DNA from 2 places in the Rhizobium sp. PAMB 3174 genome. Region 1 is predicted to be linked to the other one. Evidence: riboswitches for the same ligand, from Rfam matches in the RefSeq annotation. Region 1 holds a riboswitch; the other holds the start of a gene.
What was found. Region 1 has a riboswitch for thiamine pyrophosphate ahead of thiC (phosphomethylpyrimidine synthase ThiC). Riboswitches for the same ligand answer to the same signal wherever they lie in the genome.
Positions count from the first base shown of each region.

Region 2: another riboswitch for thiamine pyrophosphate. It lies ahead of thiB (thiamine ABC transporter substrate binding subunit); the one in region 1 lies ahead of thiC (phosphomethylpyrimidine synthase ThiC).

Region 1 is NZ_CM128608.1:3,479,767-3,483,973, forward strand. It holds gene thiC (phosphomethylpyrimidine synthase ThiC) at 1-1,675, opposite strand, end outside; TPP riboswitch at 1,768-1,890, opposite strand; gene ACU5AY_RS16800 (LamB/YcsF family protein) at 1,951-2,733, opposite strand; gene ACU5AY_RS16805 (LysR family transcriptional regulator) at 2,804-3,739, opposite strand; gene mmsB (3-hydroxyisobutyrate dehydrogenase) at 3,923-4,207, shown strand, end outside.
Region 2 is NZ_CM128608.1:3,816,951-3,821,157, reverse strand. It holds gene thiP (thiamine/thiamine pyrophosphate ABC transporter permease) at 1-1,315, opposite strand, end outside; gene thiB (thiamine ABC transporter substrate binding subunit) at 1,323-2,306, opposite strand; TPP riboswitch at 2,373-2,487, opposite strand; gene ACU5AY_RS18240 (thiamine diphosphokinase) at 2,593-3,237, shown strand; gene ACU5AY_RS18235 (ABC-F family ATP-binding cassette domain-containing protein) at 3,241-4,207, shown strand, end outside.

The sequences.
Region 1 (4,207 bases):
AGCAGAAATGGGCGACTTTGTGAGCCTCCTTCGGCAGCGTCTCGTCGTGCATGGAGCGGGCCGTTTCCGGGTCCAGCGAGAGGTTGAACTGGTCCTCCCAGCGGAACTCGAAGCGGGCGCGCGACAGCGCATCGTCGCGAATCTTCGCGGCCGGATGACCCTTGGCGAGATCGGCGGCGTGGGCGGCGATCTTGTAGGTGATGACGCCCGTCTTCACGTCGTTGCGGTCCGGCAAGCCCAGATGCTCCTTCGGCGTGACGTAGCAGAGCATCGCCGTGCCGAACCAGCCGATCATCGCCGCCCCGATGCCCGAGGTGATGTGATCGTAGCCGGGCGCGATGTCGGTCGTCAGCGGCCCGAGCGTATAGAACGGCGCCTCGCCGCATACGGCGAGCTGCTTGTCCATGTTCTCCTTGATCTTGTGCATCGGCACATGGCCGGGGCCTTCAATCATGACCTGGCAATCCTTTGCCCAGGCGATCTGCGTCAGTTCGCCGAGCGTCTCCAGTTCGGCAAACTGCGCGGCGTCGTTGGCGTCCGCAATCGAGCCGGGACGCAGGCCGTCGCCGAGCGAGAATGACACGTCATAGGCGCGGCAGATGTCGCAGATCTCCTCGAAATGCTCGTAGAGGAAGCTCTCCCTGTGATGATGCAGACACCACTTGGCCATGATCGAGCCGCCGCGCGACACGATGCCGGTGACACGGTTGATGGTGAGCGGGATATAGGAGAGCCGGACGCCGGCATGGATGGTGAAATAGTCGACGCCCTGCTCCGCCTGCTCGATCAGCGTGTCGCGGAAAACCTCCCAGGTCAGGTCTTCGGCGATGCCGCCGACCTTTTCGAGCGCCTGGTAGAGCGGCACCGTGCCGATCGGCACCGGCGAATTGCGGATGATCCATTCGCGGATGTTGTGGATGTTGCGCCCGGTCGACAGGTCCATGACGGTGTCGGCGCCCCAGCGGGTCGCCCAGACCATCTTCTCGACCTCTTCGGCCATGGACGAGGTGACGGCGGAATTGCCGATATTGGCGTTGATCTTCACCAGGAAGTTCCGGCCGATGATCATCGGCTCGGCTTCCGGATGGTTGATGTTGGAGGGAATGACGGCGCGGCCGCGGGCGACTTCCTCGCGGACGAATTCCGCCGTGACGAAATCCGGGATCGCCGCACCGAAGCTCTCGCCATCGCGGACAAGCTTTTGCTTCAGCGCCTTGCGGCCGAGATTTTCGCGGATGGCGATGAACTCCATCTCGGGCGTGACGATGCCGGCGCGGGCGTAGGCGATCTGGGTGACGGCCTTGCCCTCCTTGGCCCGGCGCGGCGTCTGCAGGTTGGGGAATTCCGGCGTCAGGCGTTCGCCGGTGGCAAAGCCGTTATCCTCCGGCTTGACGACGCGGCCTTCGTATTCCTCCGTGTCGCCGCGGGCGGCCACCCAGTCGGCGCGCAGGCGCGGCAGGCCCTTTTCGATATCGATCGATTGCGCCGGGTCCGTATAGGGCCCGGAGGAATCATAGACCGTGACCGGCGGCTCGCCAGCGGTCGGATGAACAGCGATCTCGCGCATCGGCACACGGATATGCGGATGGATTTCGCCCGGCTTGTAGACCTTGGTGGAAGCGGGCAACGGTCCCTTGGTGATGTCGGGGGTAATATTCTTGGCGGCAATGTTCATTTGAGGCTCCAATGTTTCAAGTTGGAGACCCAGTTCGAAGCCGGAATGATGGTAAGACGCCCGCGACGTCCCGGATTTCGGGTTTCGTCGCATCTGCAGCGCTAGCACCGTCCCTACGCCAGTATGAACTGGATCAGGTTCAACGGGTCACTGCGCTGCTTTCAAGAAAGCCCAGCAGAATCTCAGCCCCTTGCGGGACCCCCCTGGTGAATGCGCCAAGGGTAGGAGCGAAAGCCGGCCGGCGTCAAGAGGCTTGGTGCCGGCGGCGCGAAATGTCAGATTTGCGCGACCGGCATGGCGAAGGGCCGGATGGCGATGCCCTCACCGGTCAGCGCCTCGCGGAGTGCCCGCGCCATCGCGACCGCACCCGGCGTGTCGCCATGCACGCAGACCGTCGCTGCCTCGACCGGCAGCTTCGTGCCCGCCGTCGTCACAATCTGGCCATCGCGCACCATAGAGAGCACGTGATCGGCGCTTTGATTGGGGTCGTGGATCACCGAGCCTTCCATCTTGCGGGAGGTCAGGCGTCCCTCGGGCGTATAGGTCCGGTCGGCGAAGACCTCGCAGACCACCGGCAGGCCGACCTTTTCCGCCGCCGCCGTCATTTCCGAATAGGGCAGGCAGACGAAAACCAGCCTAGGGTCCACCGCCTTGACGGCGCGCACGCAAATGGCCGCCAGATCCGCGTCCTCCGCCGCCATGTTGTTGAGCGCGCCATGGGTTTTCACATGGGTGATCGGCCAGCCGAGCGCGCGGGCCATGCCCTGGATCGCGGCGATCTGGTAGATGAGCTGCGCTTCGAGATCGGCCGGGCTGTCGCCGACGATCCGCCGCCGTCCGAAGCCGTAGAGATCCATGAAGGAGGGATGCGCGCCGATGGCGACACCACGCGCCTTGGCGGCGAGGATCGTGTCGCGCATGACGATCGGATCGCCGGCATGGAAGCCGCAGGCGACATTCGCCGTGGTGACGATGTCGAGCATCGCCTCATCGTCGCCCATCCGATAGGCACCGAAGCTTTCGCCCATGTCCGAATTGAGATCCACCGTCGCGACCATGCCGAAAACTCCTTCCAAATCCAAAACTTCCCGCATTTGAAGCCGATCCGGGGGCGGCAATCAACTCGCATCAGCGTCTTGCCACGTTACCGGTCGTGGCGGATGGTTTGTAGGACCTGACAAAGTCGCGGTGCGACTGCTCCACCTGTTCGGCAATGAACTGGATGACCGTCTGCACCCGGGCCGATTCGCGCGAATCCTCGTGGGCGATCAGCCAGAAAGTGCGCCTCAGCTCGACCACGTCCGGCAGCACGGGAACCAGCGACGGCAGGTCGCCGGCAATGAAATCCGGCAGGATGCAGAGCCCCGTCCCGGCCTCCGTCGCCTTCAGCTGGGCGATGAGATTGGTGCTCGACAGCCGGGCCGAGAGATTTTCGCCGACCGCGTAGAGATATTCGAGCTCCGGCGTGTAGATCAGCTCGGGGATATAGCCGATCAGGAGATGGCGGACGAATTCCTCCTTGCGGGTGATCGGGCCGTGGCGGCGCAGATAATCCTTCGACGCGTAGAGATGCAGCGTGTAATCCACAAGCTTGCGGGAAAAGAGCCGACCGCGCTCGGGCCGCGACAGGCTGATGGCGATGTCCGCCTCGCGCTTGGACAGGTTGAAGACCCTCGGCATTGCCACGATCTGCAGTTCGAGTTCGGGATTGCGCGCGGCAAGCTCGCCGATGCGGGGCGCCAGGAAGAAACTTCCAAATCCGTCGGGCGCGCCGATGCGCACCGCGCCGCTCAACGAAAAGCGCTCGCCGGCAATATCGTTCTGGATGTGGGCGGCCGTGCTTTCGATGTCCTCGGCGTGCTTGAGCAGGCGCTCGCCGATGTCGGTGAGCGTGTATCCGCGCGGCGAGCGGGTGAAGAGCGCGGCGCCCAGCTTTTCCTCCAGCGCGCGTACGCGACGGCTTACGGTGGCGTGATCCGTCCCCATCCGGCCGGCGGCCGCAGTAAGCCGTCCGGTGCGGGCAACGGAGAGAAAATAGCGTAAGTCGTCCCAATCAAAGAGCATGGTATGAGCATAATCGCACAATGGTATGGCGATCAAGCCCGTAGCCTTGCAGAAGCAATCGCATATATGAATTGCGATATGGAGTGTGCTGCACGGACGGCGGGATGGGAGCCCCGCGGCGGTGAAACAGCACAAACCGGAATGCGAACGGGAGGAGGAACCCATGACGCACGAGGCTTTCAAATGGCCAGAGTAGCGTTTGTCGGGCTCGGCAACATGGGCTTGCCGATGGCGATCAATCTCGCCAAGGCCGGCCATGAACTTCACGTCTACGATGCCGTACCCGAAGCGCTCGCGAATGCGAAGGCCGAAGGCATGCATCCCGCAGGCAGCGCCGCGAAGGCCGCAGCCGGTGCGGACTTCATCATCACCATGCTGCCCAACGGGCCGATCGCGCTCAAGGTCTTCGGCGAAATCGTACCGGCCGCCGACAAGGGTGCCGTGATCATCGATTGCTCGACGATCGAT
Region 2 (4,207 bases), 340 kb from region 1:
TCCGCTGGCGGTGGACCTCGACCGCCGGATGGAGGATGCGCACCACGAACGGCAAGGCCATCACCGTGTTGATCAAGAGGACGAGATAGGGTGCCGCCGACGTGGTGACGCCCACCGACCGCAGGACGAGAAACCAGCCGGTACCAAGAACGACCGGCGGCACCAGCAGGACGAGTGACGAGGAAGACCCGATCGCCGTTGAGAAGGCTCTGGCGACAAGCGTTCCGCCGCCGTCGGTCTCCAGCTGCGCACGCACGAGCGCAATCCCGATAAGCACCGCAAACAAGCCGGAGAAGAAGGCGATCGTCAGGCTGGTCACCGTTGCCTGCCAGAAGACGGGTTCGCTCACAAGCCTGGCGAGATCGGCACGCATGCCGGCCGCCGCAACCATGGCCAGCGGCGACAGTACGAAAGCGGTCGCGACGGCAATGATCGCACCGTCGACAGCCTTCGCAGCAGGCGGCCGGGCATCCGGCCGGCGTGCAGTTCGACCGGTCGTCGTTCCGTGGTCCTCCGGCACCGGCAGGAACGCCATCAGCGACAGGAGAATAGCAGTAATGACGATCTGGATGACGGCCAATGAGACGGCGCGGCCGGGATCGAAATCGAAACGCAGCGCCTGATAGATTGCCACCTCAACCGTCGTCAACGCCGGACCGCCACCAAGTACCAGCACCAGCGTGAAGGAGGTGGCGCAGAGCATGAAGATCAGCCCCGCGACACCGGGCAGGTGCCGGCGCATGACCGGCCACTCGACGAAGCGGAAAATGCTCCCGGAGCGCATGCCGAGCTGCGCCGACAGGAGCCAGTATTCGTTCGGCACGCGATCGAGACCGGCCACCAGATAGCGGACGGCGAGCGGCATGTTGAAGAAGACATGGGCGAGCAGGATGCCTGACAATCCGTAGATGTTTACGGGACTGTCGAGGCCAAGACCGAGGAGAGCCTTGTTCAGCATGCCCTGCCGACCCCAGAGACCGAGCAGGCCCAGAGCGCCGATCAGCACCGGCAGGCCCATCGGCACGGCCATCAGCCGCAGCACCCAGACACGGCCCGGAAACTGTCTTTGACGTGCGAGCGCGCGTGCCACGGGAATGGCGAACAGGATGGAAAGCGCAGTGGAGAGGCCAGCTTGCCACAACGTGAAGATCAGTACGCGCCGGATATAGGGATCGCCAAGCGGCGAGATCGACAGGCCCGATCCGCCGTAGCTCAAGAGCGATCCGATCGCCACGCCGACGAACAGTGAGAGGCAGGCGAGGCCCATGGCCCCGCCGATGATCGCACCTCGTCTGTCCCGGCCGGCAATCTGCATCGAAACGTCAGTTGACCGCCATCGCCGCCAGCCATTCGTCGATCCAGGCCTTGCGGTTCTTCTCGACAGTGTCGGGGTCCATCAGGAAGGTTTTGTCCGGATGGACAAGCGTGTCGAAGGCGGCCGGAAGCGGCGCGGAAGTCGGGGCTGCCGGCATCATCCAGTTGGTTTCCGGAATGATGTCCTGGAAGGTCGGGCTCACCATGAAGGTCAGGAACTGCCGGGCGAGATCCTTGTCGGCCGCCGTCTTGGTCACACCCGCAACCTCGATCTGGATGTAATGGCCTTCGGAGAAGCTTGCCGCCTGGTAGCGGTTCTCGTTCTCGGCGATCATGTGATAGGCCGGAGACGTGGTGTAGGACAGCACCATCGGCGCCTCGCCCTTGGTAAACAGGCTATAGGCTTCCGACCAGCCCGGCGTCACCGTCAGCACGCGGTCCTTGAGCTTGCCCCATGCCTCCGGCGCCTTGTCGCCGTAGATCGACTTCACCCAGAGAAGCAGGCCGAGGCCCGGCGTCGACGTGCGCGGATCCTCGATGACGATCTTCTGCGACGGATCTCCCTCGACCAGGTCCTTCATGCTTTTCGGCGGTTCGGCCATCGACTTGGTATCGTAGACGACGGCAAAATGACCGTAGTCATAGGGGACGAAGACGTCGTCGGAGAAACCGCCCGGAACCGAAACCTTGGACGTGTCCACCTCCGCCGGCACGAAAAGCCCGGTCGACTTCGCTTCGGCGATGAGGTTCGTGTCGAGCCCGAGCACGACGTCGGCCTTGGTGCCTTCGCCCTCCAGCTTCAGCCGCGTCAGCAGCGCAACGCCGTCCTCGACACCAACGAATTTGACTGTGCAGGCGCAGGTCTTCTCGAAGGCTTCCTTGACCTTGGGACCCGGGCCCCAGTCGGCAATAAAGCTTTCGTAGGTGTAGACGGTCAGCACCTTGTCCGCGGCAGATGCCGGCAGAACGAATGACAGGGCCGCAACGGCCATGGTGAGCGAAATCGTCAGTCTGCGCATCAGGCGCCTCCTTATGTTTTACATGTTGGGATAGCGCGCTGATGAGATGCGTCTAATCCCTCCGCCGGTGTTAGCCGGATCAGGTTCTGCGGGTTGGCCTCAGGCCTCTCAGCGCCATTCCAGCATCGTGGAAGGTGCACCCCGTTAGATCTGCCGCGAGATTTACTGTGCCGGCGGCTTTATGACAAGGAAATTCGACGATTGCCGCCGCCGGTTTCCCTTTCCATTGCCGGCGATTTTGCGCTATTGCGCTTGTCCCATGACGCTCTTCACCATTCTTCTCGGCGGCGACCTTGCCGTAACCCCGCGGCTTGAGGCGGCCTCTGCCGGCGCGCGCTACATTGCCGCCGACGGCGGCATGCGACACGCCCGTGCGCTCGGCATCACGCCGGAGCTCTGGGTCGGCGATTTCGATTCCTCCACCGAGAGCCTGAAGAAGAACTGGCCGGACGTGGAGCGCCGTGATTTTCCGCCAGCGAAAGCGGCGACCGACGGCGAACTCGCGGTGCAGGTGGCGCTCGAACGCGGCGCGACCGCACTCGTTCTTGCCGGCGCGCTGGGCGGCGAGCGCTCGGATCATGCGCTGATGCATCTGCTGCACGCCAGTCACCTGGCCGAGAGCGGCCTCGACGTGCTGCTGACGTCGGGAATCGAGGAGGCCTATCCGCTGCTTCCGGGCGACCGGGAAATCGATCTGCCGCGCGGCAGCCTCTTCTCCGTGCTCGGACTGACGGCACTGTCCGGCCTGACACTTGCCAATGTCCGCTATCCGCTGCAGGCCTTTGCCTTGCCGTTCGGATCGACGCGGACGATTTCCAATGTGGCGGAAGGCCCCGTGCGCCTGTCGCTCAAATCGGGCCGGGGCATTTTCCTCGCCCGCCCCTATGACATGACAGGAGCCTGACCTTTGGCGCCCCCCATTCTCAAACTCGACGACATTCACTTGAGCTTCGGCGGCGCGCCGCTTCTCGATGGCGCCGGCCTGCAGGTCGAGCCCGGCGATCGCATCTGCCTTGTCGGCCGCAACGGTTCGGGCAAGTCGACGCTCCTGAAGATCGCCGCCGGCCTTGCCGAAGCACAGTCGGGCGAAGTCTTCCGTCACCCGTCCGCCACCATCCGGTATCTGGAGCAGTCACCCGATTTCGGCGACTTCGCCACCGTGCAGGCCTATGCAGAGGCCGGCCTCGGCCCCGGCGATGATCCCTACCGCGTCACCTACCTGCTGTCGCATCTCGGATTGACCGGCGAGGAACATCCTTCGACGCTGTCGGGCGGCGAAGCCCGTCGCGCGGCGCTCGCCCGCGTCATGGCGCCGGAGCCGGATATCCTGCTCCTGGACGAGCCGACCAACCATCTGGACCTCACCACCATCGAATGGCTGGAAGGCGAACTGAACGGGAGCCGCAGCGCGCTCGTCGTCATCTCGCACGACCGCCGCTTCCTCGAAAAGGTCTCCAACGCCACCGTCTGGCTCGATCGCGGCACTTCGCGCCGTCTCGACCGGGGCTTCGCCTTCTTCGAGGAATGGCGCGACAAGGTGCTGGAAGAGGAAGAACTCGAGCAGCACAAGCTCGGCCGCGCCATCGAACGCGAGGAACACTGGCTGCGTTACGGCGTGACCGCACGACGCAAGCGCAACGTCCGCAGGCTCGGCGAACTGCACGCCATGCGCGCCGAGCATCGTTCGCATCGCGGCCCGCAGGGCACGGTGCAGGCAACGGCGGTGGAAGCGCGTGAATCCGGCAAGCTCGTCGTCGAGGCGGAAAAGATCACCAAGAGCTTCGGCGACAGGACGATCGTTCAGCCGTTTTCGACCCGCGTCCATCGCGGCGACCGCATCGGCCTAGTTGGCCCCAACGGCGCCGGCAAGACGA